DNA from 2 places in the Thiomonas intermedia genome. Region 1 is predicted to be linked to the other one. Evidence: riboswitches for the same ligand, from Rfam matches in the RefSeq annotation. Region 1 holds a riboswitch; the other holds the start of a gene.

Evidence for each region. A riboswitch is a leader RNA that binds a small molecule or an ion and turns the genes downstream of it on or off. The one in region 1 is predicted to bind S-adenosylhomocysteine.
Region 2: linked by a shared signal. The riboswitch ahead of ahcY (adenosylhomocysteinase) and the one ahead of metH (methionine synthase) in region 1 are both predicted to bind S-adenosylhomocysteine.

Annotation. Positions count from the first base shown of each region.
Region 1 is NZ_CP020046.1:1,384,866-1,399,411, forward strand. It holds gene BVH73_RS15715 (hypothetical protein) at 1-117, opposite strand, end outside; gene aceB (malate synthase A) at 116-1,702, shown strand; gene BVH73_RS06530 (GGDEF domain-containing protein) at 1,904-3,118, shown strand; gene BVH73_RS06535 (transcriptional repressor) at 3,169-3,651, shown strand; gene BVH73_RS06540 (DUF3429 domain-containing protein) at 3,658-4,113, opposite strand; gene lipA (lipoyl synthase) at 4,204-5,169, opposite strand; gene lipB (lipoyl(octanoyl) transferase LipB) at 5,201-5,872, opposite strand; gene BVH73_RS06555 (class I SAM-dependent methyltransferase) at 6,054-6,728, shown strand; gene BVH73_RS15925 (hypothetical protein) at 6,781-6,945, shown strand; gene BVH73_RS06560 (Crp/Fnr family transcriptional regulator) at 6,956-7,552, opposite strand; S-adenosyl-L-homocysteine riboswitch at 7,622-7,702, shown strand; gene metH (methionine synthase) at 7,748-10,468, shown strand; gene BVH73_RS06570 (hypothetical protein) at 10,503-10,742, opposite strand; gene BVH73_RS06575 (acyltransferase family protein) at 10,853-12,871, opposite strand; gene BVH73_RS06580 (efflux RND transporter permease subunit) at 12,991-14,546, opposite strand, start outside.
Region 2 is NZ_CP020046.1:2,625,722-2,640,267, reverse strand. It holds gene purD (phosphoribosylamine--glycine ligase) at 1-1,036, shown strand, start outside; gene BVH73_RS12350 (hydantoinase B/oxoprolinase family protein) at 1,060-4,680, opposite strand; gene apbC (iron-sulfur cluster carrier protein ApbC) at 4,701-5,792, opposite strand; gene BVH73_RS12340 (MFS transporter) at 5,995-7,215, shown strand; gene metF (methylenetetrahydrofolate reductase [NAD(P)H]) at 7,212-8,057, opposite strand; gene ahcY (adenosylhomocysteinase) at 8,057-9,475, opposite strand; S-adenosyl-L-homocysteine riboswitch at 9,535-9,654, opposite strand; gene BVH73_RS12325 (DNA ligase) at 9,751-10,641, shown strand; gene BVH73_RS12320 (LysE family translocator) at 10,675-11,325, opposite strand; gene corA (magnesium/cobalt transporter CorA) at 11,390-12,391, opposite strand; gene BVH73_RS12305 (restriction endonuclease) at 12,726-14,288, opposite strand; gene argG (argininosuccinate synthase) at 14,446-14,546, opposite strand, start outside.

The DNA.
Region 1 (14,546 bases):
CGGTGCAGCATAAACTCTGGGCATCTCAAAAAGATGGGCGTTTGCCGACGCGCCGCGCAATCCGTGGCGACGCGGCAGACGCAAGCCCTCGTCCACATTTACGGAGATCGCCCCCATGAATTCCCTCAACGCCCCGCAGGGCGTCACCCTGACCGCATCCCTCCAGCCCGGATTCGACCGCATCCTCACGCCCGAGGCGCTGGCCTTCGTCGCCAAACTGCACCACGCCTTCGAGCCCCGCCGCCAGGCGCTGCTGGCGGCGCGCAAGGCCCGCACCGCCCGGCTCGATGCCGGCGAGCGGCCCGACTTTCTCGCCGAGACCCAGACCGTGCGCGACGGCAGCTGGACCATCGCCCCCCTGCCCAAGGCCCTGGAGCGCCGCCGCGTGGAGATTACCGGCCCGGTCGATCGCAAGATGATCATCAACGCGTTCAACTCCGGCGCCGACAGCTATATGGCCGACTTCGAGGACGCCAACACGCCGAACTGGGACAACCAGATCGAGGGGCAGATCAATCTCTTCGACGCCATCCGCCGCACCATCCGGCTGGAGCAGAACGGCAAGACCTACGCCCTGGGCGACACCATCGCCACCCTGCAGGTGCGCCCTCGGGGCTGGCACCTCGATGAGAAGCACATGCTGGTGGACGGTCAGCGCGTGAGCGGCAGCCTGTTCGATTTCGGTCTGTTCTTCTTCCACAACGCGCGCGAGCAGGTCGCCCGCGGCGCCGGGCCCTTCTTCTATCTGCCCAAGATGGAGAGTCACCTGGAAGCGCGGCTGTGGAACGATGTGTTCGTGCTGGCGCAGGACACCCTCGGCCTGCCGCAGGGCACCATCCGCGCCACGGTGCTGATCGAGACCATTCTGGCCGCCTTCGAGATGGACGAGATCCTCTACGAACTGCGCGAACACAGCGCCGGGCTGAACGCCGGCCGCTGGGACTACATCTTCAGCGCCATCAAGAAATTCAAGGTGGACCGCAGCTTCTGTCTGGCCGACCGCTCGCAGATCACCATGACGGTGCCCTTCATGCGCGCCTACGCCCTGCTGCTGCTCAAGACCTGCCACAGGCGCCAGGCGCCAGCCATCGGCGGCATGAGCGCGCTCATCCCCATCAAGAACGATCCCGAGAAAAACGCCAAGGCCATGGAGGGCATCCGCATGGACAAGCGCCGTGACGCTACCGACGGCTACGACGGCGGCTGGGTGGCGCACCCGGGACTGGTGCAGGTGGCGATGGAGGAATTCGTCGCCGTGCTGGGCGACAAACCCAACCAGATCGCCAAGACCCGCGACGACATCACCGTCGCGGGCAGCGACCTGCTGGATTTCCGCCCCGAGGCGCCCATCACCGAGGCCGGGTTGCGCAACAACATCAACGTCGGCATCCACTACCTCGGCGCCTGGCTGTCGGGCAGCGGCGCGGTGCCCATCCACAACCTGATGGAAGACGCGGCCACCGCCGAAATCTCCCGCAGCCAGGTGTGGCAATGGATCCAGTCGCCCAAAGGCGTGCTCGACGACGGCCGCAAGGTCACTTCCGACATGGTCCGTGCCCTCATCCCCGAGGAACTTGCCAAGGTGAAAGCCAGCGGAGCCGAAGGCCAGTTCGACAAAGCCGCGCAGATTTTCGAGACCATGGCCACCGGCGCGGACTTCACCGACTTCCTCACCCTGCCCCTGTACGAAGCCCTGGCCTGAGTGGGCTGAACCGGGAAGGCGCTTCGGCACCACAAAGCCGCCTTGGGCGGCTTTGTCGTTAGGAAGGCTGAATTGCGACAGTGTGCGGGCAAAACCCCACAGTTCCCGACCCACCCCCTGCGGGAAAGCGTGTCGGGTCGGCCAGGCCATGCAAAATGAGCCGCGTACAGGCCTTCCTGCGCATTGCCGTCCGAAACGCCCATGCCTTTCAGCCTCACTACCGTCCAATGGCTGCTGCTCGCCGTAGCCGTGCAGCAGAGCATTTTTGCCGCAGCCTGGCTGGCCATCGAGCGGCTGGCGGGGCAAGCAGGAAGGAGCGCCCGCTTTTGGGCCTTGTTTTGCGGCATCGGAGCCGCCTCGGTCACGCTGCTGGCGCTGCGCGGCGTTCTGCCCGATCTGCTGGGCCACTCGATCGCCGATTTCCTGCTGGTGCTTTCCGCAGCGGCCGGGCGCCACGCGGCCGCCCTGTTTTTCGAACGCCCGACGCATGCCGTGGAACAGACGCTCACCCTCGCCCTGGCCGCGATCAGCCTGCTGGTCTACGGATCAGACGCCGAGCTGGATCACTGGCGCGTCGCCGTGGTCTGCCTGTTCACCGCCTGGATCGCCGCGCGGGCCGTCTGGGGCGTGCATGCGCCCATGACGGCGGAATTCGGCGCGCCCCTCACCTGGGGGCTGCATATGCCGACCCTGCTGCTGTGCGCCGGACTGATCTGGCGCGGCCTCGCGGTCTTCTTGGGCCATGCAGCCGCGCCGGAGTATCGCAGCCCGGATCCCGTCAACGAATCCCTCGTGCTGGCCATGCTGGTGATCATGTCGTTTCTCAGCCTCGTGTACGGCGGCATGCTGATGGCGCGCCTGGTGCGCCGCCTGCGCGATCTCGCGCTGCGCGACAACCTCACGGGCCTGCTCAACCGGCGTGCCGCGCAGCAGTTGCTGGAACGCGAATGGGCGTCCTACCGCCAGAAGGATCTGCCGTTCTGCGTCCTGATGATCGACGTCGATCACTTCAAGCGCATCAATGACGAACACGGCCACGCCGTCGGCGATCAGGTGCTCAAGGCCCTGGCCACGCGGCTGCAGGACGGCACGCGGCCCAGCGACCATGTGGCCCGCATGGGCGGCGAGGAGTTTCTGGTTTTTCTGCCACAGACCGAGCTGACATCGGCACAGGCTGCGGCCGAGCGACTGCGACAGCATGTGGCCACCTGGACGCTGGACATCGAGGCCCCGAGCTTCACGGTCAGCATCGGCGTGGCCCAGGCCGCGTCGGCCGACAAGGCCTTCGACGATCTGCTCATCCGCGCCGACCGGGCGCTTTACGAAGCCAAATCCGCCGGACGCAACCGCGTGCACCTGGCCATCTCGATGGACCTTGAGCCGCCCCACCTTGCCACCCCGGCATCTGCCCTCTGAATCACGCCCGCCCGACCTGCGCTCTGCCGCCTTGTTGCATACTTGCGCGCATGACTGCCCATCGCCATCACGCACCCCCTTCCCATCCCGCGCAGAACACCTTGTCGCAGGCCGAAGCCTTATGCGCCGCGCGCGGCGTGCGCCTCACGCCGCTTCGGCGCCGGGTGCTGGAACTGGTGCAGTCGCGCCCCGAGGCCGTGAAGGCGTACGACCTGCTGGCCCAGTTGTCCACCGAGGATCACGCCGCCAAGCCGCCCACGGTGTACCGCGCGCTCGACTTCCTGCTGGAACAAGGGCTGGTCCACCGCGTCGACAGCCTGAACGCCTTTGTCAGCTGCAACCATCCGGACCAGCCACATGCCGCGCACCTGCTGCTTTGCGAGCGCTGCGGCCAGGTGCAGGAATTGCACAACGCGCCGATGGACGCCGCCATCGCCCAGGCCGTGGCGGCCACGGGTTTTGTCACCCGGCACGCGCGTCTTGAAGTACAGGGCCTGTGCGCGGCCTGCGCCGCCTCGGCCACGGCCGAGTGACCCGTTTCAGCCCGCGGGCTTGAGGGTGTAGAGACGCACCAGGGTCAATCCCAGACCGAACAGCGAGCCCAGGGTGAGCCACAGACGCAGTTGCAGGAACCACGCTGGCCACGGCAACTGCCGGCGCAGCATCACATCGGCCCCGTAGGCGACGGCCAGGCCGATGAACAGCCCGCTCATGCCGTAGACCCAGTTCGACGCCCAGGTCATGCGCCAGGCCCACAAGGGCAGCACCACGCCCCAGCCCAGCAACAGCCAGGGGCGCTGGACCTGTCCCTCCGGCTGGGCCAACGCGGCACCCCAATACAGCGCGCCGAGAAACGCCAGGACGGCCGCGGCATACTGCGCCTGGATCACCACCACGGCGGTCAGCGAGGTCTCGGGCGCAACCCAGGCGGCCAAACCCAGCGCGATGAACGGAATGAGCCCGGACAGGCCAAGCGCATAGGCGGGAAACTTCATCAGGCGATCTCCAAAAGGATGCGGAACAGTCGGCACCGATTGTCGCCGCAACCCAGGCGGCGCAAGGTGCGCTGGCGCAAAGCCACGACCTCAGAGGCCGGCGGCATGCGCCTGCTGATCGGCGTGGTACGAAGATCGGACCATGGCGCCCACGGCCGCGTGGGTGAAACCCATGGCCATCGCCTCGCGCTCGAACATGGCGAAGGTGTCGGGGTGCACATAACGCGCCACGGGCAGGTGGTGCCCGGTGGGCGCGAGATACTGGCCGATGGTGAGCATGTCGATGCCATGCGTGCGCATGTCGCGCATCACGTCGAGGATTTCATCATCGGTTTCACCCAGGCCGACCATCAGCCCGCTCTTGGTGGGTATGCCCGGGTAGCGCGTCTTGAAATCGGCCAGCAGTTTGAGGGAATGGGCGTAATCGGCGCCGGGACGGGCCTGTTTGTAGAGGCGCGGCACGGTTTCGAGGTTGTGATTCATCACGTCGGGCAGGCCGGCGGCGAACAGATCGAGCGCCTTGTCGAGCCGGCCGCGGAAATCGGGGACGAGCACCTCGATCTGCGTGCTGGGCGACAGCGCGCGCGTGGTCTGGATGCAGTCGACGAAGTGCTGGGCGCCACCATCGCGCAGATCGTCACGGTCCACGCTGGTGATGACCACATAACGCAGCCGCATGGCGGCGATGGCCCGGGCCAGATGGCCGGGCTCTTCGGAGTCGAGCGGGTCGGGGCGGCCGTGACCGACGTCGCAGAACGGGCAGCGGCGGGTGCACTTGTCGCCCATGATCATGAAGGTCGCCGTGCCCTTGCCGAAGCATTCACCGATGTTGGGGCAACTGGCCTCTTCGCACACGGTCACCAGTTTGTGCTCCCGCAGCAGGCCTTTGATGGCATAGAACTGCGAGGAAGGCGCCGCCGCCTTGACGCGGATCCAGTCGGGCTTGCGCAGCGGCGCGGCGCTCGCGGGCACGATCTTGATGGGAATGCGAGCGGTCTTGGCCTGCCCCTTCTGTTTGATCGTGGGGTCGGCAAGAGGGGGGGTGGGCGGGGTCATCTGTAAGGGCTCGGCAGGCGAAAATTGAGGCTCAGACGCGCATGGTAGGCCCGGCGCCCGGCGTCTGCCAGAGCAGCCCGAATTCCTCGGCGAAGGCGCATGCGACCTGCTCCACGGTGGCGTGCACGCCCAGACTGGCCATGTCGAGGGTGCGAAGTCCGGGAAAGCCGCAGGGGTTGATCCAGCCGAACGGCTGCAGATCCATGGCCACGTTGATGGCAACCCCGTGATAGGTACAGCCATTGCGCACCTTGAGCCCGAGGGCCGAGATCTTCTCGCCCGAAGCGAGGTAGATGCCCGGTGCGCCAGGATGGCGCAGACCGACGATGTCCCATCGCGCCAGGGTGCGGATCACCGCCTCCTCGATGCGCTGCACGGTCTCGCGCACCATCCAGTGACGTCGGCGAATGTCGAGCAGCAGGTAGATGACCGCCTGGCCTGGGCCGTGATAGGTGATCTGCCCGCCCCGGTCGGTCTGCACGACCGGCACTTCATGCGCCGCGAGCAGATGCTCCGGGCGACCCGCCTGGCCCTGGGTGAACACGGGCGGGTGCTCCACGCCCCAGAGCTGGTCGGGCGTCGCCGCGGTGCGGGTTTCGGTCAGCGCGCGCATGGCGTCCCAGGTCGGCAGATAGTCCTGCCGACCCTGCCAATGCCAGTTCAGCGCGGGCGGTTCGGGGCGTTCGAAGGGATCGGGGTTCATGCTAAGGTTGCGCTCAGTTGCGGCATCCACAATCAAAAAACAGCAGGGAGACAGCCCAAGACCGGTCCTAACCGGCTTCAATGTGTGCGTGCAATCCGTCTGGCCGTTCTGGCGCTTCGGCGCGGGGTTGCCTGGCTTTGTACGACATGGGTTTCAAACCGAGGAATTGTCCTGCATCCGCATGAGCTCCACACCAACCCCATCCGTTTCCCGCGTACGCGCTGCGCAGCAGATCCGCACCTTTCTGAGCGCCTGGGCCCGCGACCCGATGGGCGTGGCCGCGGTGCTGCCCTCGGGGCGGCAGCTCAGCCAGAAAATGCTCAAACCGCTGGCCCTGTTGCCCGACAGCAATCCGGCGCAGCAGCGCGTGATCGAGCTCGGTGCGGGTACGGGAGCCTTCACCCGCGCACTGGTCGATCACGGCGTGCACCGCGCCAACCTGCTGGTGGTCGAGCGCGACGCCTCGCTGCATGGTCTGCTGCGTCAGCGTTTTCCAGAGCTTCAGATCATCCAGGCCGATGCGTGCGCCTTGCGCACCACGGCCCAGTCCTCGGGCTATCTGGCCGAGGGCCCGGCCGACGCCGTCATCAGCGGGCTGGGGCTGCTGTCCATGCCGCGCACCATGCAGCGCTCGATTCTGAGCGAGGCGTTTTCGGTGCTGCGTCCCGGAGGCTGCTTTATCCAGTTCACCTACGGGCATGCCAGCCCCGTTTCACGCGCCTTGCGCGAGGAACTCGGGCTGCATGTGCACCGCTCGGGCCTGGCCTGGCGCAACGCGCCTCCGGCCTCGGTTTTCGTTTATCAGCGCGCTTTTACAGCCGCACACACCTCTGACACGCCCGGGACGACACAATAGGCGCCATGGCCCGCCGTTCACCGCGAGCGGCGGCTTTTTCAGGAAGCGCGCCTTGTTAGGATTTTTCGTCTCCGTCGTCATCTATCCTTTCGCCGTCTATGGCCTGCGTCGGTTCTTCACCGAGCGGCTGGGCATGGAAAGCCATATCGGATTTCTGGTGTTCCTGCTCGCCAGCGTGGTGAGCTGGCTGGCCGCCGAAGCCGTCGGACGGCTTTAGACAACGCCGTTCAGCCCTGAGAAGGGTCGTCGAGCTGGCTGGGGGAGAAGCCGGATCTGGGCCCCAACATCTGCGAGCGGATGGCCGGATGCATGGCGCTGACCAGGCGCGACATCGAACTGAGCTTGTTCGACGTGTCGCGCAGATGCTCGGCCAGACGGCTGGCGATGCCCAGCGCCAGCCGCGCCGCCGCCGCCGGGTGGTCGATCACCAGGCGCTCCAGGGCCTCGCGGCTGAGTTCGGCCAGCGCCACGTCGGAATAGGCCACACAGCTCGCACTGCGAGGCGCATCGAGCAAAACACCCATTTCTCCAAACATCTGCCCGGCCTTGGCGATGGAAACCACCAGACTGTCGCCCTGGTGCAGCGGGGCTTTCTCCACGCTGACCTCGCCGTAAAGCAGCATCAGGATGGTGCCATCGTGCGTGTCGTCGTCTTGCTGGATGAAGCGCGTGCCCGCCTGCATCCAGCGCACCTGCATCTGGTCGGCGATGAGCACGGCGTCTTCGGCGGTGAGGCGATGGCCGGGCTGTCGCAACAGCAACTGCGCGATGCGCGGCGCCCAGGTCGCATGGACGGTCTGTTGGGAAGGAGGGAGGGCGGGCATGGCAAAAAGCGGGGTACCGCCACATGGTAGGGCCGATGCCCTGGGCACGCGCGCTTCTTTACAATAAGGCTTCCCAAGGAGCGTTGCAGCGCCTGTCGCCGAATGTGCGCCGGGCGTCAGGCTTGGGGGTCTCAACGGCGCTCATCCCTTCTTTCACCTGCGCGGTGGCGAAGGCCGACTCCCCTTGAGATCACCATGTCCCACGACGCCACTCCTCCCGCCCTGCCCCCTTTGCAACTCTCAGGCCTGGAGCCGCTTGTCGTTAGCCCCGGCTCGCTGTTCGTCAACATTGGCGAGCGCACCAACGTGACGGGCTCCAAGGTCTTTGCCCGCATGATTCTCGCTGGCGAATACGACAAGGCCCTGGCCGTGGCGCGCCAGCAAGTGGAGAACGGCGCGCAGATCATCGACGTCAACATGGACGAGGCCATGCTCGACAGCAAGGCCGCGATGGTGCGCTTCCTCAACCTGATGGCGAGCGAGCCCGACATTGCCCGCGTGCCGTTGATGATCGACAGCTCCAAGTGGGAGGTCATCGAGGCCGGGCTGCGCTGCGTGCAGGGCAAGGCGGTGGTGAATTCCATCTCCATGAAAGAGGGCGAGGCCGAATTTTTGCGCCAGGCCCGTCTGCTGCGCCGCTATGGCGCGGCCACCGTGGTCATGGCGTTTGACGAACAGGGGCAGGCCGACACCTTCGCCCGCAAGACACAGATCTGCGAACGGGCTTACCGTCTGCTGGTGGAGCGGGTCGGCTTTCCGCCGGAAGACATCATCTTCGATCCCAACATCTTCGCCATCGCCACCGGCATCGAGGAACACAACAACTACGCCGTCGATTTCATCGAGGCCACGCGCTGGATCAAGTCGAACCTGCCGGGCGCCAAGGTGTCGGGAGGGGTCTCCAATGTCTCGTTCAGCTTTCGCGGCAACGAGCCGGTGCGCGAGGCCATCCACACCGTGTTTCTGTACCACGCCATTCAGGCCGGAATGGACATGGGCATCGTCAACGCCGGCATGATCGGGGTCTACGACGACCTCGACCCGTCCTTGCGCGAGCGCGTGGAAGACGTCGTGCTCAACCGCCGCACCGATGCCACCGAGCGCCTGCTCGAAGTGGCCGAAGCGGTGAGGGGCGCGGCCAAGGACGACACCGCCCGCCTGGCCTGGCGCGAACTGCCGGTGCGTCAACGCCTGAGCCATGCGCTGGTCCATGGCATCACCGACTTCATCGTCGACGATACCGAGGAAGTCTGGCAGGCCTTGCGTGCCGAAGGCGGGCGGCCGCTGCACGTCATCGAAGGCCCGCTGATGGACGGCATGAATGTGGTGGGCGACCTGTTCGGCGCGGGCAAGATGTTCCTCCCGCAGGTGGTGAAAAGTGCGCGGGTGATGAAGCAGGCCGTGGCGCATCTGCTGCCCTATATCGAAGCCGAGAAGCTGGAGATGCAGGCCGCGGGCTGCGATGTGCGGGCCAAGGGCAAGATCGTGATCGCCACGGTGAAGGGCGACGTGCACGACATCGGCAAAAACATCGTCACCGTGGTGCTCCAGTGCAACAACTTCGAAGTGGTGAACATGGGCGTGATGGTGCCCGCCAAGGACATTCTGGCCAAGGCGCGCGAGGAATGCGCCGACATCATCGGGCTGTCCGGCCTCATCACCCCCAGCCTCGAGGAGATGCAGCATGTGGCCGCGGAGATGCAGCGCGACGACTATTTCCGCAGCCGCAAGATGCCGCTGCTCATCGGCGGTGCCACGACCAGCCGGGTGCACACGGCGGTGAAGATCGCCCCGCATTACGACGGGCCGGTGGTGTACGTGCCCGACGCCTCGCGCAGCGTGGGCGTGGCGCAGAACCTGCTGTCCGAGCAGGCTGCGGCCTATATCGCCGAGATCGAAACCGATTACGAGAAGGTGCGTGTGCTGCACGCGAACAAGCGCGTCACCCCGCTGGTCTCTCTGGAGCAGGCGCGGGCGAACAAGACCCGCATCGACTGGTCGGCCTACCAGCCGCCCGTGCCGAAGTTCATCGGCCGGCGCGTGTTCCGCAACTATGACCTGGCGGAGATCGCCGCCAGCATCGACTGGGCGCCGTTCTTCCAGACCTGGGATCTGGCGGGCAAGTTTCCCGACATCCTCACCGACGACATCGTGGGCGAATCCGCCCGCCGCGTCTACGGCGATGCCCAGCGCATGCTCAAGCGGCTGATCGAAGGTCGCTGGCTCACGGCGCATGCCGTCATCGGACTGTGGCCCGCCAACAGCGTGAACGATGACGACATCGCGATCTACACCGACGAGAGCCGCTGCACCGAGTTGATGGTGTGGCATGGCCTGCGCCAGCAGACCGAACGCCCGGTGATCGATGGCGTGCCCAGACCGAACCGCGCGCTGGCCGACTTCATCGCCCCCAAGGGCACCGGCGCCGACTACATCGGCCTGTTCGCCGTGACCGCCGGCATCGGCGTGGACGCCAAGGAAAAAGCCTTTCTCGCCGATCTCGACGACTACTCCGCCATCATGCTCAAAGCCCTGGCCGACCGCCTGGCCGAAGGGCTTGCCGAGCGCATGCACCAGCGCGTGCGCACCGAGTTCTGGGCCTATGCGCCCGAAGAATCGCTGAGCCAGGCCGAGATGATCGCCGAGCAGTATCGCGGCATCCGCCCTGCGCCTGGCTATCCCGCCTGCCCGGAACATTCGGTCAAGGGCGACATGTTCACAGCGTTGCAGGCGCAGGACATCGGCATGTCGCTGACCGAAAGCTGGGCCATGCTTCCCGCCGCCAGCGTGAGCGGCTTTTACCTCGCTCACCCCGAAGCCCAGTATTTCAACGTCGGCCCCGTCGGCCCCGATCAAAAGGCCGACTGGGAACGCCGCGCCGCGCGCTCACTGGAAGCCGTGGCCGTGCAGACCTGAGCCCGCCAGGACGCCGCAGCGCGCCCAGGCGGCCTCAATGTTGATTGGCATAACGCATGCCCGCACGCACCGAGGCCATCGCCTGATCGACCTGCTGCAGCGCATGCATGCGCCAGCCGCCCTTGTCCGGTGCGGCGCGCAGCAGCTCCGCGCGGGCCTGCTGCAGATCACGCAGCGCATGCATCATCGCCGGCTGGGGCGCGGCAAAGGCCGCAGGCGCGCCCAGCGTCAGGCCAACGGCCAGCATCAAGGGGGCAGCAAAACGAACGGACATGTCAGACTCCTGTGGGACATGGCACAACGCCATGCCCGCAACAACGGCCCACGTGCATTGGTCGGTGACGTCGTGGATTACTGGTCTGCAACTGAACGTTACCAACCTGCCTACTGCGGGCGGGCCTCCGTGGGAATGACAGATAACAACGCTGGCGCAAGGGATTGCACAAACGAAGCCGTCATGTGCTGGCCATCCCGATAAACAACCTGTCCACGCAGTTCGGCTCGACACGTTTGCTGCGGGCAAATGACATGCCGAAGATCTATCAAGTGCGCATTCGCGAAAGGCGCAATGGCCATCTCCAGCGCAGTGTGGACACTGTCGACACTGATCGCAGCGAGCGGGTTCGAGCAGGTTTTCCACCTCGACAGCCAATGCGGCAAATTTGCTCGAGCAGACAAGCAGGCTATGCCGTCGAATCCAAGTTCTGGAGATGGATTCATGACCAAAATGCATCCGACCACTGGACTCAAACGCGCTAGAACGCTTCGCGTTCCTTCGATCCATTGGCCCTGAGTAAAAGCGTAATGGGTGGATCCCAGGTAGACGATGTCGGGACGTAACCTCTCGATTTCGGCGATGGCCCTTTGCCTCCAGAGATTGCAAACTGCATAAATGCCGTGGGCCTTGTTGTAGGTATAACTCACTTGAGAGGCAGAACAGGAGGACTTGGTCAGCACTGCGACACGCCAGTCCGGTTTGGCCAAATAGATGGAGGCGATGGCTGGAAACCACTGTGCCATGACACTGTCCCCAAAAATCACGGCTGTGTGTTTGGCCTGGGCTGGGCCGAAATCACAGACTCGAACATCAGCGCTGTGGTACCAGGTATCGCAACCGGGATGCGAGTACAGAGCTGGGAGATCCCATCGAGCCAAATCGAGCTCGAGCTGAGGCGGGCTTTGCAGAAGCTCGCGCGCAGCATCCTGCCACTGACTCATCAGAACGAATGCAAGGCCCGCGGACACAATACCGGCGCCGAGAACGGGCCACGGGCGTGACCTCAAACGCCGACGATGCACTGGCTGCTCAACCCAAAAATAAGTCAGCGATGCGAGTAGCAGGGCCAGCGCGACCATTCCCAGTCGTACCCATGCGGAATGCCCGAGAAACGACTGACCAAGGAGCAAAACCGGCCAGTGCCACAGGTAGAGGCTGTACGAAACATTGCCGATGAACTGCGGCACACGGGCTCGGAGGAGGAAGCGCGACAACCATTGCCCAGGGCCGCGCTCCGGACGATCGAGCAAGACAAACACCGCCCCAACGCTAGGCCATACAGCGAACAAGCCCGGATAACGCAAACTGTCGTCGAGAGTCACCGCAGCTGCGATGATCAGAACGTACCCAAGGGCATTCAAAATCGACCTGCCTAGCATGGCTCGCGCCCACCTTGGGAACTCGAGCTTCTCTCGGAGCGCGAAGGTCAAAGCACCAAGCCCGAATTCCCAGGCTCTACCCGGCATCAGATAGAAAGCCAGCTCGAGCTGTGTATGACTCCAGTACACGCCCAAACCCAGGGAAATCAGGCTTATTGCGATCCAGCCGCCGAGGAGACGTCTGCGATCAAACTGCCTGCCTTGCCAGGCGAAAGCGCCGAGCAGAAAGAGCATCAACCACGGCCACACGACATAAAACTGTTCCTCGACGCCAAGCGACCACGTGTGCAGAAACAAATTGCTGGTGGCTCCCGAGGAAAAGTAGTTGATGACTCGAGCCGAGAAGTAGAAGTTGCTTAGCCAGACCGCGGCGGCCTTTGCTGCTGCGGAATCTTCAAGCTGTCGTTGTGGGCCACTGAGAAGCCATCCAAAGACTGCAACGCTGACCAGGACCAGAATCAACGCAGGCGCCAGACGCTTGAACCTTCGAGCGTAGAAACCGACTGCATCGAACCTGCGAGTGCCTTGAACCTCGTCCCATACAAGACCGGATATGAGATAACCCGACAGTACGAAGAAGACATCTACACCGACATATCCTCCCTGCAGAAAGGGCACGCCGGCGTGTGCCGCGATAACCAGCACGATGGCTAGCGCACGCAGACTTTGCAGATCGGCGCGGAATGCAAGGCGGGTATGAGCGCCTGACTTCATGGGCTGTCCATCTGGGTAAACCTCAACGCTCATGATTGTGGAAGTGAATTGGCTAGTTCAACCATTCTCCTGAAAACACGATTCTCAAAACGCTACAAGCTGTAAGAAAAAAGCCGACCCTAAGGTCGGCTTCAAGGGGATTGCGGCATCCCTCAATGGGCGGTCGAGGCGCCTCCGCCCGGGGGATGGGCCATCGGGTCGTTGGCCTCGGATTCGCGCAGCGCCTGAGCGCGGGCTTCGTGACTGTGATCGGTGCCGAGCAGCATGTACATGGCCGGCACGACGAACAGGGTGAACAGGGTGCCGATGGCCAGGCCGCTGGCGATCACCAGCCCCATGTTGAAGCGGCTGACCGCACCGGCACCGCTGGCGAAAATCAGCGGCATCACGCCGAGCACCATGGAGGCCGTGGTCATCAGAATCGGGCGCAGCCGCATGCCCGCGGCATGCTCGATGGCCTCGCGCTTGCTCCGGCCTTCACGCTGCAGATTGTTGGCGAACTCCACGATCAGAATGCCGTGCTTGGAGATCAGCCCGATCAGCGTCACCAGCCCCACCTCGGTGTAGATGTTGAGTGTGGCGTGGCCGATGCCCAGATTGATGAACAGCAGCGCGCCCGAAATCGCCATCGGCACCGAGATCAGGATGATGATGGGATCGCGGAAGCTCTCGAACTGCGCAGCGAGGGCCAGGAAGATGATGACCAGCGCAAAGCCGAAGGTCAGCACCAGGCCGCCGGTCTCCTGCTCGTACTGCCGCGAAGGCCCGGCGAAGTCGTAGCTGTAGCCCGTGGGCAGGGTGCGCTTGGCCAAGGCCACCAGATTGTCCAGCGCCTCGCCCTGGGCGATCGTGGGCAGGGTCACACCCTGGATGGTCGCCGAGTTGAGCTGCTGGAAGTGGTTGATGGTCTCGGGCTGCACGCTGGTGGTCAGATGCACCACGGTGGACAAGGGCACCATGCTTCCGCTCGAGGTACGGACGTAGTAGTGCCGCAACTGGTTGGCATTGAGGCGGTATTGCTGCGCCACTTGCGGAATGACCTTGTAGGAGCGTCCGTCAAGTTCGAAGAAGTTGACGTAGCCCCCGCCGAGCATGGCCGACAGGGCCGAGCCGATGTCCTGCATGGTCAGGCCGAGCTGCGCCGCCATATTGCGGTCGACATTGATGCGGGTCTGCGGCAGGTCGATGCGCAGGTCGGACTGCAGGAAGATGAATTGCCCGGACTTCAGGGCGTCCTGCAGGAACTTCTGCGACACGTCGTAGAGCTTGCTCGCCGGTTCGGTGGTGGTGATCACGAACTGGATGGGCAGGCCGCGCGAGCCTGGCAGCGGCGGCGGCTGGAACACCGCGATCTGGCTGCCGGCGATGTGGTTGAGCTTCTGCTGCAGCTCGGGCTGCATCTGCGTGGCCGTGCGCGCGCGCTCATCCCAGGGCTTGAGCACCATGCCGGCGATCACCTGACTGGGCGTGTTGAGCTGGAACACGTGGTCGGTTTCCGGGAAGGTCTTGAACACGTCGTAGACCTGTTTGGCGTAGAGCCCGCGCTGATCCAGGGTGGCCGTGGGATTGTTGAACGACACGGCGATGAGCACGCCCTGATCTTCCTGCGGCGCCAGCTCCGACATGGACGTGGAGTACAGGAAATAGATCGAACCCAGAATGATGGCGGCCATCACCGCCGTCACCGGCAGATAGTTGAGCGAACCGT
Region 2 (14,546 bases), 1.2 Mb from region 1:
CGCCCGCGGCCTGAAAATCTTCGGCCCCACGCGCGCCGCCGCCCAACTGGAAAGCTCCAAGGCTTTTTCCAAAGACTTCATGGCGCGGCACCACATTCCCACCGCGGCCTATGCCACGTTCGAAGAGGCCGCGGCGGCCCATGCCTATGTCGATCAGCACGGCGCGCCCATCGTCGTCAAGGCCGATGGCCTGGCCGCGGGCAAGGGCGTGGTGGTGGCGCAGACGGCGGACGAAGCCCACGCCGCCATCGACGACATGCTTCAGGCCAACCGCTACGGCGTGCAGCACAACGCGGGCCGCGCACGCGTGGTCATCGAAGCATTTTTGCAGGGCGAGGAAGCCAGCTTCATCGTCATGGTCGACGGCCTGCATGTACTCGCGCTGGCCTCCAGCCAGGACCACAAGCGCCTGCTCGACGGCGACAACGGACCCAACACCGGCGGCATGGGCGCCTACTCACCGGCGCCCGTGGTCACGCCCGAGATTCACGCCCGGGTGATGCGCGAGATCATCCAGCCCACCGTCAAGGGCATGGCGGCCGACGGCATTCCCTTCACCGGATTTCTCTATGCCGGACTGATGATCGACGCCCAGGGCCGAGCCAAGACGCTGGAATTCAACTGCCGCATGGGAGACCCGGAAACCCAGCCCATCATGGCTCGCCTCAAGAGCGACCTCTCCGTGGTGTTCGAGAAGGCCATCGCCGGTCAGCTCGACCAGGTGGAACTGGAGTGGGACCGCCGCACCGCCCTGGGCGTGGTGCTCGCCGCGCACGGCTACCCTGAGAGCCCGCGCAAAGGCGACGCGATCACCGGCATTCCTCCCGAGACGACCGACTGCATCACCTTCCACGCCGGCACCACGCTCGACCCGCAGGGCGTGCTGCGTGCGTCGGGCGGCCGGGTGCTGGCCGTCACCGCCCTGGGCGATTCGCCGCGCATTGCGCAGCAGCGGGCGTACGAGGCCATCAACACGATTCATTTCGACGGCATGCAATACCGCCGCGACATCGGCTGGCGCGCGATCAAACGCTGAGGTCGGCCCCGCGCGCGGGCGTTTCAGCCGAAACCGCCGCCGCCCGGGGTTTCGATGACAAACACGTCGCCAGCCCGCATGTCCACGCTGGCTGAAGACGGCAAGGTTTCGACGCTGCCGTCCGCGCGTTCCACCCTGTTGAGGCCCACCGCCCCGGGCGCGCCGCCATGCAGGCCGAATGCCGGCACGCGCCGCCCGTTGGAGAGAATGCTCGCGGTCATCGGCTCGAGAAAGCGGATGCGCCGCACGCCGCCGTTGCCACCGCTCCAGCGCCCTGCGCCGCCCGAACCGGGGCGAATGGCAAAGGCGTCCAGCCGCACCGGGTAGCGCCACTCCAGCACTTCGGGGTCGGTCAGGCGGGAATTGGTCATGTGGTTCTGCACCACGTCGGCACCATCGAATCCCCCAGACAGGCGACCTTGCGCGTCAAACACGCCGCCTGCGCCCGAACCCCCGGCGATGGTTTCGTAATACTGATGCCGGGCGTTGCCGAAGGTGAAATTGTTCATGGTGCATTGGCTCGCCGCCTGCACGCCCAGGGCGCCGAACAGCGCATTGGTCACGCCCATGCTCACCTCGACATTGCCGGCCACCACCGCGGCCGGCCAGCGCGGCGCCAGCATCGACCCCTCGGGCACGATGAGATGCAGGGGCTTGAGGCAACCCGCGTTGAGCGGAATATCGTCATCCACCAGGCAGCGAAACACATACAGCACGGCGGCCACCGTCACGGCCCTGGGCGCGTTGAAGTTGTCGGGCTGCTGCAGCGAGGTGCCGGTGAAGTCGATGATGGCGCTGCGTTGCGCACGATCCACGCGAATGGCCACGCAGATGCGGGCCCCGGTGTCGAGCTCGAGGGTGAAGGCGCCGTCATGCAGTGCGCCAATCACCCGCCGCACGGCGGCTTCGGCGTTGTCCTGCACATGCTGCATATAGGCCCGCACCACGTTCAGGCCGTAGTCGGCCACCAGTCCGCGCAACTCGTGCGCACCGGTCTGGTTGGCGGCGATCTGCGCCTTGAGATCGGCGAGGTTCTGCGCCGGATTGCGCGCCGGCCAGGGCCCGCTAGAGAGCAGACGCAGCACCTCGGTCTCGGCCAGGCGCCCGGCGTCCACGAGCTTGAAATGGGCGATGGCCACGCCTTCTTCCTGAATGCTGCGCGAGAACGGCGGCATCGAGCCAGGGGTGATGCCGCCGATGTCGGCGTGGTGTCCGCGCGACCCCACGAAGAACAGCACCTCCGCGCCGTCTTCGTCGAACACCGGCGTGACCACGGTGACGTCGGGCAGGTGGGTTCCGCCGTGATAGGGGTCGTTGAGCATGAACACGTCGCCAGGCCGCATCGACGAGCGCCCTTCCCGGATCACCGTCTGAATGCTCTCGCCCATCGACCCGAGATGCACGGGCACATGCGGCGCGTTGGCGATGAGGTGGCCCTGGCTGTCGAACAGGGCGCAGGAAAAGTCCAGCCGCTCCTTGATGTTGACCGAGACCGCCGTGTTCTGCAGTTGCACCCCCATCTGCTCGGCAATGTGCATGAACTGGTTGTTGAAGAGCTCAAGCCGCACCGGATCCATGGCGGTATCACCGTCCTGCGCGCGCGCCCTGGCCGCCAGCCGCCACAGCTCCAGATGACCCGCCGCCGTCATCCGCGCGCGCCAGCCGGGTTCGATCAGGATGGTGGTGTTGGTCTCGGCGAAAACTGCCGGGCCATCAAGGTGTTGTCCCGGGAGACAGTCCGCTCGCCGCACCAGCGCGGCGTCTCGCCAGCGTCCGGCGATGAACACAGCCAGGCTGGCGTGGCGCGGCATGTCTCCGGCTGTTTCTGCCTGTGGCGGTTCCGCCTGGACAGGCTCTCCACCTCCGGCCGCCTCCACCGTCAACGCCTCCACCACCAGATCACGCTCGGGCATGTGGTGGGCGTAGCGCTGCAGATAGGTTTGCTCGAAGGCGGCGCGCATCGGTGCCGCGGCGTCCAGCGCCACCGGCCATGCCGCATCACTGCCCGCATAGCGCAGCAGCACGCGGACCTCCAGTCGAATGGCGTCTGCCGCGACATCCTGCGCCCGCAAATCCTGCGTTGCCAGGTCCGCCAGTTCGTCACGCAAACCATGCAGCCGGGGCAGCAGCGCATCGTCCAGCAGCGCTTCCACGCTGCGTTGCTGCATGGTGGTCTGCTCGGCCAGGCCCATGCCATAGGCGGACAGCACCCCGGCAAAGCGGTGGATGAACACCCGCTCCATGCCAAGCGCCTCGGCCACGCTGCAGGCATGCTGTGCGCCGGCTCCTCCAAAACATTGCAGCGCGTAGCGTGCGACGTCATAGCCGCGCGCCAGCGAAATGCGCTTGATCGCTCCCGCCATGGCCAGCACCGCAATGGCGAGATAGCCCTCGGCCACGGTCTCCGGGCTTTGTGTCTGGCCTGTCTCCCGGGAGATGCGCGCGGCCAGCTCGGTGAAGCGCAGGCGCACCACGTCGGCATCCAGCGGTTCATCGGCCTGAGGCCCGAACACAGCAGGAAAGTGCTCTGGCCGGATGCGGCCCAGCATCACATTCGCATCGGTGATGGTCAACGGCCCGCCGCGCCTGTAGCTGGCCGGGCCGGGATTGGCCCCGGCTGAGTCCGGCCCCACGCGCAGCCGCGAGCCGTCGAAGTGCAGGATGGAACTTCCCCCGGCCGCCACGGTGTGAATGTGCAGCATGGGCGCGCGCACCCGCACACCGGCCACCTGGGTGTCGAAGGCACGCTCGAAGCTGCCCGCGTAATGCGACACGTCGGTGGAAGTGCCGCCCATGTCAAAGCCGATGACCTTGGCATGACCGGCCTGTTCCGCGGTGCGCGCCATGCCCACGATACCGCCCGCCGGCCCGGACAGGATGGCATCCTTGCCGCGAAACGCACGCGCCTCGGCCAAGCCGCCACTGGACTGCATGAACAGCAGCCTCACCCCTGGCATCTCGGCGGCCACCTGGTCCACATAACGCCGCAGGATGGGCGAGAGATAGGCATCGACCACCGTGGTGTCGCCCCGCGAGACGAATTTCATCAGCGGGCTGGTCTGGTGCGACGTGCTCACCTGCGCGAAGCCGATCTCGCGGGCCAGGGCCGCCGCGGCCCGTTCGTGCGCGGTCTGGTGCCAACCATGCATGAAGACGATGGCCACCGCACGCAGTCCGTCCTCGAAGGCGCCCTGCAGATCGCGCCGCAGCGCGCCGACATCGAGCGGCTGCAGCACCGCGCCGTCCGCGCCCACGCGCTCCTGCGCTTCAATGACCCGCTGATAAAGCATCTCCGGCAGCACGATGCGGCGGTCGAACAGCCTCGGCCGGTTCTGATAGCCGATGCGTAGCGCATCGCGAAACCCCCGGGTGGTCACCAGCACCAGCGGCTCGCCCTTGCGCTCCAGCAGGGCGTTGGTGGCCACCGTGGTGCCCATGCGCACGCTCTCCACCCGCTCGGGTGGAATCGGGGCGTCGGCGGGCAGCGCCAGCATGGCGCGGATGCCCGCCACCGCCGCGTCGCGGTATTGCTCCGGGTTCTCCGACAGCAGTTTGTGCGCCACCAAAACGCCATCCGGCCGTCGCGCGACGATGTCGGTGAACGTGCCGCCACGGTCAATCCAGAATTGCCAGCGGGCGGTCATGGGGAATGCCTCGTACCGCCTCAGCTGTTCTGCACGCTGATGGTCGGGAACTTGGCGCTGTAGTCGCGGCCTTGCTGCGCAACTTTCACCGCCACAGCGCGGGCGATGGATTTGTAGCTCAGGGCAACGGCGCCATCGGGGTCGGCGACCACCGTGGGTCGGCCGCTGTCGGCCTGCTCGCGGATGCGGATGTCCAGCGGCAGACCGCCGAGATAGTCCACGCCGAAATCGCGGCTCATCGTCTCGCCCCCGCCCGCGCCGAAGATGTGTTCGACATGGCCGCAGTTCGTGCACACATGCATCGCCATGTTTTCGACAATGCCCAGAATGGGCACGCCCACCTTCTCGAACATCTTCAGGCCCTTGCGCGCATCGAGCAGCGCGATGTCCTGCGGTGTGGTGACGATGATGGCGCCGGTCAGCGGCACGCGCTGGCTCAGCGTCAGTTGAATATCGCCGGTGCCCGGCGGCATGTCCACGATGAGATAGTCGAGATCCTGCCACGCCGTCTGCCGCAGCAGTTGTTCCAGCGCCTGCGTGGCCATCGGGCCGCGCCAGATCATGGGGTTGTCGGCTTCGATCAGCAGACCGATGGACATGACCTGCACGCCGTAGTTCTCCAGCGGCTCCATGCTCTGCCCATCGCGGCTCTGCGGCTGACCGCTCACACCCATCATCATGGGCTGCGACGGGCCGTAGATGTCGGCATCGAGCAGGCCGACGCGCGCGCCCTCGCTGGCCAGCGCCAGCGCCAGATTGGCGGCCGTGGTGCTCTTGCCCACGCCGCCCTTGCCCGAGGCGACGGCGATGATGTTTTTCACTTCGGGCAGGGGCTTGAGCCCGCGCTGCACCGCATGCGACACCACGCGGCTGCGCACCGCCACCGAGACGTTCTGCACGCCGTCCACGGCGCGCAGGGTGGCGATGGCCTGCTTCTGCAGATCGGCATGCAGACTGCGCGCGGGATAGCCGAGCTCGATGTCCAACGACACCTCGCCGCCTTCCACGCGCAGATTCTTGATGGCCTTTTCCGATGCCAGGGTTTGACCGGTTTGCGGGTCCAGCAGGGTTTGCAGGGCGGCATGAACCGCGGCTTCGAGTGATGAGGACATGATGAATCAGGGAGCGGAATGTCTGGGAACCGGCAGTTTAGGCCCGACCGTGCGGAGGCGAAGCCCCAGGCCGCGCAGCCCTTTTGATGCGCAGCGACAATACGGCCTTCCCTTCTGAAAATCACACCGGGGCGCCCTCCAAGTTTCTCACCCTCCCGGGGCCAGACGCGCCGCGTCGAGTCTGGAGACGCTCCCATTGCCCATGCCCGCGCACACCACAGACCCCGCCGCAACGACCGCGGCGCACCCGCCTCTTTCGCGACATTTCATCGGCTTCATGGCCTTGGCCTGCGGCATTTCCGTGGCCAACATCTATTACGCCCAGCCGCTGCTTGAGCAGTTCGCGCAGCACTTCCACACCACGGTGGCCGGCGTGGCCGCCGTGCCTTCGGCCACACAGATCGGCTATGCCGCCGGGTTGATGCTGCTCGGCCCGCTGGGCGACCGGCATGCGCGGCACCGGGTGATCCTGATCATGGCGGGGCTGCTCGTCCCGGCGCTGATCGGTGCCGCGCTGGCGCCCAGCGTGACCGTTCTGGCGCTGGCCTCGTTCGCCATCGGCATGCTCTCCAGTATTGCGCAGCAGATCATTCCGATGGTGGCCCATCTGGCGCCGCCACAGGCGCGCGGCAAGGCCATCGGCCTGGTGATGAGCGGGCTGCTCGTGGGCATTCTGGGCGGCCGGGTGTTGGCCGGCGGCATTGCTTCGCTGCTCGACTGGCAAGCGGTGTTCTTCTTCGCCACCGTTGTGAACATCGGCATGGGGCTCATGCTCTGGCGGGTGCTGCCACGCCTGCCCGTGGACCCGCATGCCGCGGGGCAGAGCTATGCGGCGCTGCTGGGCTCGACCCTCAGACAATTCAGCCGCTACCGGGATCTGCGCTTCGCCGGCCTCACCGGGGGGCTGTTCTTCGCCAGTTTCAGCGTGTTCTGGGTCGGGCTGACGCCGCTGCTGCAAAGTCCGGCCTACGGATTCGGTCCGGCCGTGGTGGGCGCTTTCGGCATTCTGGGCATCATGGGCGCCACGGTGGCACCGATTTCCGGCCGTTACTCCGACCGGCCGGGCGGTCCGCGCCGCGTGCTGTTCGTCGCCATCGCGGTCACGCTGCTGTCTTGGGCCTTGTTCGCGCCGGGCACGCTGGGCCTGTGGTGGCTGATCGCCGGGGTGCTGGTGCTCGACGCCGGCGTGCAAGGCGCGCAGATCGCGAATCAAACCCGCATCTATGCGCTCGACGCGGCCGCGCGCAGCCGCATCAACGCCGTGTACATGACGCTTTATTTCATCGGCGGCTCGGTCGGCTCGTTCGTCGCCAGCCATGCCTGGACGGCCGGTGGCTGGCCCGCCGTGACCGCGGCGGGCGCCGGCTTCGCGCTGGCGGCGCTGCTGCTGCATGCCGCCAGCGGTCCGCGCCAGGCCGCTTAACGTCCCAGATCGTCGAGCACCGCCAGTGTGGCTTCGGCCTGGTTCAGGGTGTAGAAGTGCAGGCCTGGAGCACCGCTGGCCATCAGCTCTTCGCACAGGCTGCTCACCACCTCGCGGCCGAAGGCGCGGATGGACTCGCGGTCGTCGCCGTAGCTCTGCAGACGCAGCCGCACCCAACGCGGAATCTCGGCGCCGCACACTTCGGAGAAGCGCAGGAGCTGGCTGGAATTGGTGATGGGCATGATGCCCGGCACCACCGGCACGTCGAGGCCGAGGGCCCGCACGTCATCGACAAAACGGCGATAGGCCGCTGCGCTGTAGAAGTATTGCGTGATGGCCGAGTTCGCCCCGGCGCGGACTTTCTCGGCGAAATGCTGCAGATCGTCGAGCGGGCTCCTGGCCTGCGGATGCATCTCGGGATAGGCGGCCACTTCGATGTGAAACGCGCCGCCCATCTCGGCGCGGATGAAGGCCACCAGATCGCGGGCATGGTGGAACTCGCCACCCATGCCGTAGCCCGAAGGCAGATCGCCGCGCAGCGCCACAAGGCGCTTGACGCCCGCAGCCTGAAAGTCGCGCAGATGCCCGCGCACCGACTCGCGGCTGGCGCCGATGCAAGACAGGTGCGGCGCGGCGTCCACGCCTTCGGCGAGGATGTCGCGCACCGTCTGCAGCGTGCCTTCCTGGGTGGAGCCGCCGGCCCCGAAAGTGACGGAACAGAACTCGGGCCGGCGCGCATACAGGCGCTGCCGCACGGCCCGGAGTTTGTCCGCGCCCTCGGGCGTCTTGGGCGGAAAGAACTCGAAGCTGAGACTGAGCGAGGGTGTGGAGACCATGCGCATCAGTACCGGTAATGGGCCGACTTGTACGGGCCGTCCTTGGGCACATTGATGTAGGCCGCCTGCTGGTCGGTCAGCGTGGTGAGCTGCACATTGAGGGTGCTGAGCTGCAGCCGCGCGACATGCTCGTCGAGGTGCTTGGGCAGGGTGTAGACGCCCACGGGGTAGTCGCCGGTCTTGGCAAACAGCTCGATCTGCGCCAGGGTCTGGTTGGCGAAGCTGGAGCTCATCACATAGCTGGGGTGGCCGGTGCCGCAGCCCAGGTTCACCAGGCGGCCCTTGGCCAGCAGGATGATGCGTTTGCCATCGGGAAAGATGACGTGATCGACCTGCGGCTTGATCTCTTCCCACTGGTATTTCTCGATGCCCGCGACGTCGATCTCGTTGTCGAAGTGGCCGATATTGCAGACGATGGCCTGGTTCTTCATGCGGGCCATGTGATCGTGGGTGATGACGTGGTAGTTGCCGGTGGCGGTGACGAAGATGTCGGCCTTGTCGCAGGCATCGTCCATGGTGACCACGCGATAGCCTTCCATCGCGGCCTGCAGGGCGCAGATCGGGTCGACCTCGGTCACCCACACCTGGGCGCTGAGCGCGCGCAGCGCCTGTGCCGAGCCCTTGCCCACGTCGCCATAACCGGCGACCACGGCGATCTTGCCCGCCACCATCACATCGGTGGCGCGCTTGATGCCGTCCACCAGGCTTTCACGGCAGCCATAGAGGTTGTCGAACTTGCTCTTGGTCACGCTGTCGTTGACGTTGATCGCGGGAAACTTCAGCTCGCCGCGCTGGTGCATCTGGTAGAGGCGATGCACGCCGGTGGTGGTTTCCTCGGTCACACCCTTGATATGCGCCAGGCGGGTGGAATACCACTTGCCATCGACCGCCAATTTGGCCTTGATGGCGGCAAACAGCACCCGCTCCTCTTCACTGGTCGGGTGGTTGAGCACGGCGGCATCGGCTTCGGCGCGCGCGCCCAGATGCAGCAGCAAGGTGGCATCGCCGCCGTCGTCGAGAATCATGTTGGAGTAGCCGCCATCCGTCCAGTCGAAGATGCGGTGGGTGTAGTCCCAGTAATCTTCGAGCGACTCGCCCTTGACCGCGAACACCGGCGTGCCGGTGGCGGCAATGGCGGCGGCCGCATGGTCTTGCGTGGAAAAAATATTGCACGAGGCCCAGCGCACCTGCGCGCCCAGGGCCTGCAAAGTCTCGATCAGCACGGCCGTCTGGATGGTCATGTGCAGACTGCCGGTGATGCGCGCGCCGCGCAACGGCTGGCGGGCGGCGTATTCCTCGCGGATGGCCATGAGCGCGGGCATCTCGCTCTCGGCAATGGCGATCTCGCGGCGGCCCCAGTCGGCCAGTCCGATGTCGGCAATACAGAAATCGGAAAAATTCTTCAAATCGACCACAGCGTTCATACAAACTCCGAACAAAGTGGCCGGGAACGGATGCGCACCGCATCCCGCGCCCGGCACGGGTTGGGTGAGCGCCGTTGAAGGAAAGCCGCCCGCAAGGAGAAGCGGCCTGCGATCAAAGCCCCGAGCCTGGCGACGGCAGCGATGAACTCGCTCCGTGCGTTGCAACGCTCCTCGGGAACCGCGCCATTCTATGGGTTTGCCGCAGGTTTGCCACGCCCGCTCGACGCCCCATAAGATGACCGTGCAAGCTCCGCCCGCCACCTTCGCCCCTCGCCATGCGCCTTTCATCGCACCGCTTTTCCGTCCCATGCCCAGGCGGGCTGCGGCCGCTGTTGCTGTGCGGTCTGCTGCTGGCTGGGTTGCCCTGGGCGCAGGCCGGAGCGCCCAGCCCGCCACCGCCGGCCCTGTTGCTGGCCGAAACCGCGCCAAGCCAGCTCGATCCGGCCCGCTACTGGGTCAGCGAAAAGCTCGACGGCGTGCGCGCCTTCTGGGACGGCCGGGTGCTGCGCTTTCGCAGCGGCAACCCGGTGCCCGCGCCGGCGTGGTTCACCGCTGCGCTGCCCTCGCAGCCACTGGACGGCGAGCTGTGGATCGCGCGCGAGCGCTTCGAACAGGTTTCAGGCATCGTGCGCAGCGACCCGCCCGACGACCGCGACTGGAAGCAGGTGCGCTACATGGTGTTCGAGCTGCCCAATGCCCCCGGCAGCTTCACCGATCGTCTCGCCCGCATGCGCGCTCTGGTGGAACAGGCACAGGTGCCCTGGCTGCGCATGGTTCCGCAGTTTCGCGTGTCCAACTCTGCCGAGCTGAAACGGCATCTCGACACCATCGTGAACGATGGCGGCGAGGGTCTGATGCTGCACCGTGCCGATGCGCCCTACCGTACAGGCCGTCAGGACGTACTGCTCAAGCTCAAGCCCTGGCAGGACGCCGAAGCCACCGTCATCGGCTACACACGCGGCAAGGGGAAATACGAGGGAATGATCGGGGCGCTCAATATGCGGATGCCCGACGGCAAGACCTTCCGCATCGGCTCCGGCCTGAGCGACGCACTGCGCCGCAACCCGCCGCCCATCGGCACCCTCGTCACCTACCGCTACCAGGCCCTCACGGGCTCGGGCCTTCCGCGTTTCGCGCGCTATCTGCGCGTGCGCCCGCCCGAGTAAGGAGTCATGTCGTCTGGTTTGGTTCGGGCTGCGCTACACGCGCGACGCCAGCGCCAGACGCAGCCCCAGGCCGACAAACACCACGCCCGTCAACCGCCGCACCCAGAGCGCCAATCGCTGCATGCGCCCCATGCGATGGCGCGCCCGCGCCGCCACCCAGGCCACGCCCAGGTTGAACAGCGTGCCGTTGACGGTAAACACCACGCCGAGCAACAGAAATGCCCAGCCCTGCCCGTGGGTCGACGGCCCGACGAACTGCGGCAGAAAGGCGAGGAAGAACAACACGATCTTCGGGTTGAGCACATTGGTCAGTACGCCTTGCCAGAACACGGCCCGCAGGGGCGCTGCGGACAGAGGCGCGGCAATCGCCTGCGTCCCCTGCGGCCCCAGCGCCGACGTTTTGGCGCGCAGCAGGCCGATGCCCAGCCAGACCAGATAGAACGCACCCAGCCACTTCACCACACTGAACGCCAGATCCGATGCGGCAATCAGTGCCGACAGCCCCACCGCGGCCCCGGTGACGTGAACCAGACAGCCCGCCCCCACGCCAAGCGCCGCCATCACCCCGGCTTTCGCCCCCTGCCCCGCGCTGCGCGACACGATGAACAACATATCCGCGCCAGGGGTCATATTGAGCAGCAGGCCCGAGAGCAGAAACAAGGCGAAGTGGTGGATGTCGGACATGAGCGGCAAGCTCCGGTGGCAATGACTCAATGAGTTTGGGAAGACGAACTCAGGCTACATCGGGCTACAACCAGCGCGACCGCTTGAGCCCGTAGTACAGCCCGCCGCACAAACCCAGGGTGAACACGATCAGCGCCGGATAGGACCATCGCCAATCCAGTTCGGGCATGTGATGGAAGTTCATGCCGAACCAGCCCGTGAGCAGCGTGGGCACGGCCAGCAGCGCGGCCCAGCCGGCCAGACGCTTGACCACTTCGTTCTGCTCCAGCGTCACGAGAGAGACCGAGACGTTCATCGCCGCCGAGAGCATCTCGCGCAGTGCGCCCACCGTGTCGTTGATGCGGCTGGCATGGTCGTTCACATCGCGGAAGTAAGGCCGCACGGCCTCGGGCATCACGTCGCCCGGCAGACGCTGAAGCTGCGCCAGCACGTCTTGCAAGGGCGCCACCGCCAGTCGCAGGCGGGTGAGCTCGCGCTGCATCGCGTACAGCCGCTTTAGCGTGCCGCGCCGCCATTGGCGCGCGAAGATCTCGCCCTCCAGTTCCTCCAACTCGGCCCGATAAGCCTCGACGATGGGCAGATAACCATCGACGATGGCATCGAGCACCGCATACAACGCATACCCCGGTCCCTGCGCCAGCAGCGCCGGCGTCTGCTCGGCATTGCGGCGCACCGTCGTATAGCCGGACGAATCGCCATGCCGGATGGTGAGGATGTAGTTGCGGCCCATGAAGACATGCGTCTCGCCGAACCGCACATGCACGCCGCTGCGCGAGGCTGTGCGCGCCACGACAAAAAGCGATTCGCCATAGGCCTCCAGCTTGGGGCGCTGGTGCGCCTTGCCGGCATCTTCCACCGCCAGCGGGTGCAGGCCGAACTCCTGCTGCATCTGCGCCAGCAAGGCCGCATCGGGTTCGTACAGCCCCACCCAGAGAAACCTGTCGGCCTCGGCCAGGGTATCGCTGATCGCCTCCAGCGCGATATCGCCCACCCGCCGTCCGCTGCGGTCATAGGCCACACAGGCACGGACGGGGTTTTCGGCGTTGGCAGTGTCAGACGGTGGCATAGGTAGGTTCATGCATTGGCCCAAAGCGGCCGAGCCGCCAGCGGCGAAATAGAGAGATTTTGCATTGCCGAACAAAACAACATGGTGGAGCGAAAAGACCGCATGCACGAGGTCATGCAATGGATTGCCACGCTACGGAAACTCGGGATGCCGCACGGCCTGAGCTGGTGTGAGGATGCACAATCCGATTGGTGGCCGATTCACCCCCAACAGGTCTTGATCGACGGTGACCAGCCATAAGGCCTTCGCCACTTCGGCGGCGTGAATAAACGCATCGTCGTCGGGATCGCGGCTAAACGTCTGTGCAGCTAGACCCCTAAACTTGCAAATTTGGTCAGACATCCGGTCCCTGGTCTTTCCAGTCCTCTGGCACGACGATCTTCGCGTCAATGTTCGCGTGCTCCTTGAGGAGATACAACAAATTGCTGCCTGCCAGAAGTTCCATCGGCTTGCCGTTTGCGAACTCAAACGCTGCCTTGCCGTAGCCGCTCGTCGTTACCAGGATACCCTTGGAGGCACCCTCGTTCTGCATCGTGCCGAACAGATCGCGTACCGCGCTCACCCCGACAGTGTTCTTGTACCGCTTGGCTTGGATGACCACCTTGCCACCAAAGATCGGCCGTGGGTCGAACGCCACGCAATCTACCCCGCCATCGCGCGAGGGCTGGGTTTGCCGCGTCTCAAGGCCCATTGCCTGGAATAGGTTGGTGATCAGCGATTCGAACTCGCCAGGAGTGAGATCCATAAGATTGGGCCGTTGATCCAACGTCGAAAGCACATCGCCTTCTTCGATAAAGCGCGGATCCGACATGTTCAACTCGAGCACGGGACGGACCGGCGCCAACTCGGCCGCGCTCTTTGACACGGAAGCATTCAAAGCCTTTAGACAGGCAGCAGGCTCGACATGTGCCAAGTCGATGTCGCGGAAGGCGTCACGGGTAGTCCGGACGGTCACGATGCATGGATGGATGGGCTTGCCATTCCCGGGATCGATAGCATGCACGTAGCCATTGAAGACAATGGTGTCGATGTAGCCGCGCGAATCCGACTGAAAGACCTCGTGGATCGACCGCAATGCAGTTTGCGCCACAACATCGGTGTACAGTGCGCGGCGCTGACTCTCCGGCCGAGCGCTCTCCGCGAAGGTATCCGACGTCCTAACGTACTTCACGGACTTCAGCTTCGGGATCAGGGCGTCATACGCGGGCAGGTCATAGGCCACGATTAGCTGTTTTGATTCGGGCTGATATTCGGCTTGCACCTCTTGCGGGAAGCCATCCGGGTACGGGCTACTTCCGAGGACCGTGATGAAGTACGAGGCCACGGCATCCGGATCGCCTTTCGAGAACGCTTCGCGCAACTGCTCGACGGCTTTGTTGTGCTCGTCTGCCTTACGCTCGGCGCGCTTCACAATTTGTTCGTGCTCGTCCTGCCGTCGCTTCAGCGCTCTTTGGCGCTCGTCCTCATTCGTCCGAAACTCTCGCAAGACTTGCGCGTAGGTCTGCTTCGCCGCTTCACGTCGCTTTTCGTATGCACCCTTTACCCAGGGCAAGAGGGCTGCCACACCCTTGGGCTTTGCCGGCTCATAGGCAGCCCATCGCGGTTCCCGGGACGTCGAGACGAGATCGCTCAAGTCCAGCGCGGCATACGTTGGTGTCACCCGCAATTTCGCAAAATCGATCGTCGGGTCGCGGCGCAGTCCGGCGGGAAGAAGCTGCCTGAGCGATTGCACGCAGTGTTCGACCTGCTCGTTCTGACTTTCGGCCTCAGCCAGCTTGGACTCGATGTAGAGCCGCTTTCGCTCCTTCTCATCCGCCTTGGCGGCACGCTCATAGGCCCGCTGCGCCCGTTCCGCTTCCCGGACTGCACGCAATTGAACACGATGTTGCATTTCCATTTCGCGCTGCTGTGCTCTGGCGGATCGCTCCATTTCCCGCACAAGTCGATTCATGCCGTTCAAGAACCCTCGGGCCATAATTCCCTCGATTGTTTGCAGATTGGGGGCCAATATGAGATCCGTCTTCGATACAAGCCCTTCCCCGCACCCGGCTTGATCAGTCTTTCTCCCCTTCCAGCCGCAGCATCTCCGCGCCCTCACCCATGGAAATCAGTCCGGTCTTGGCATAGATGCCCAGCTTGGCGCGCGTGTCGGTGA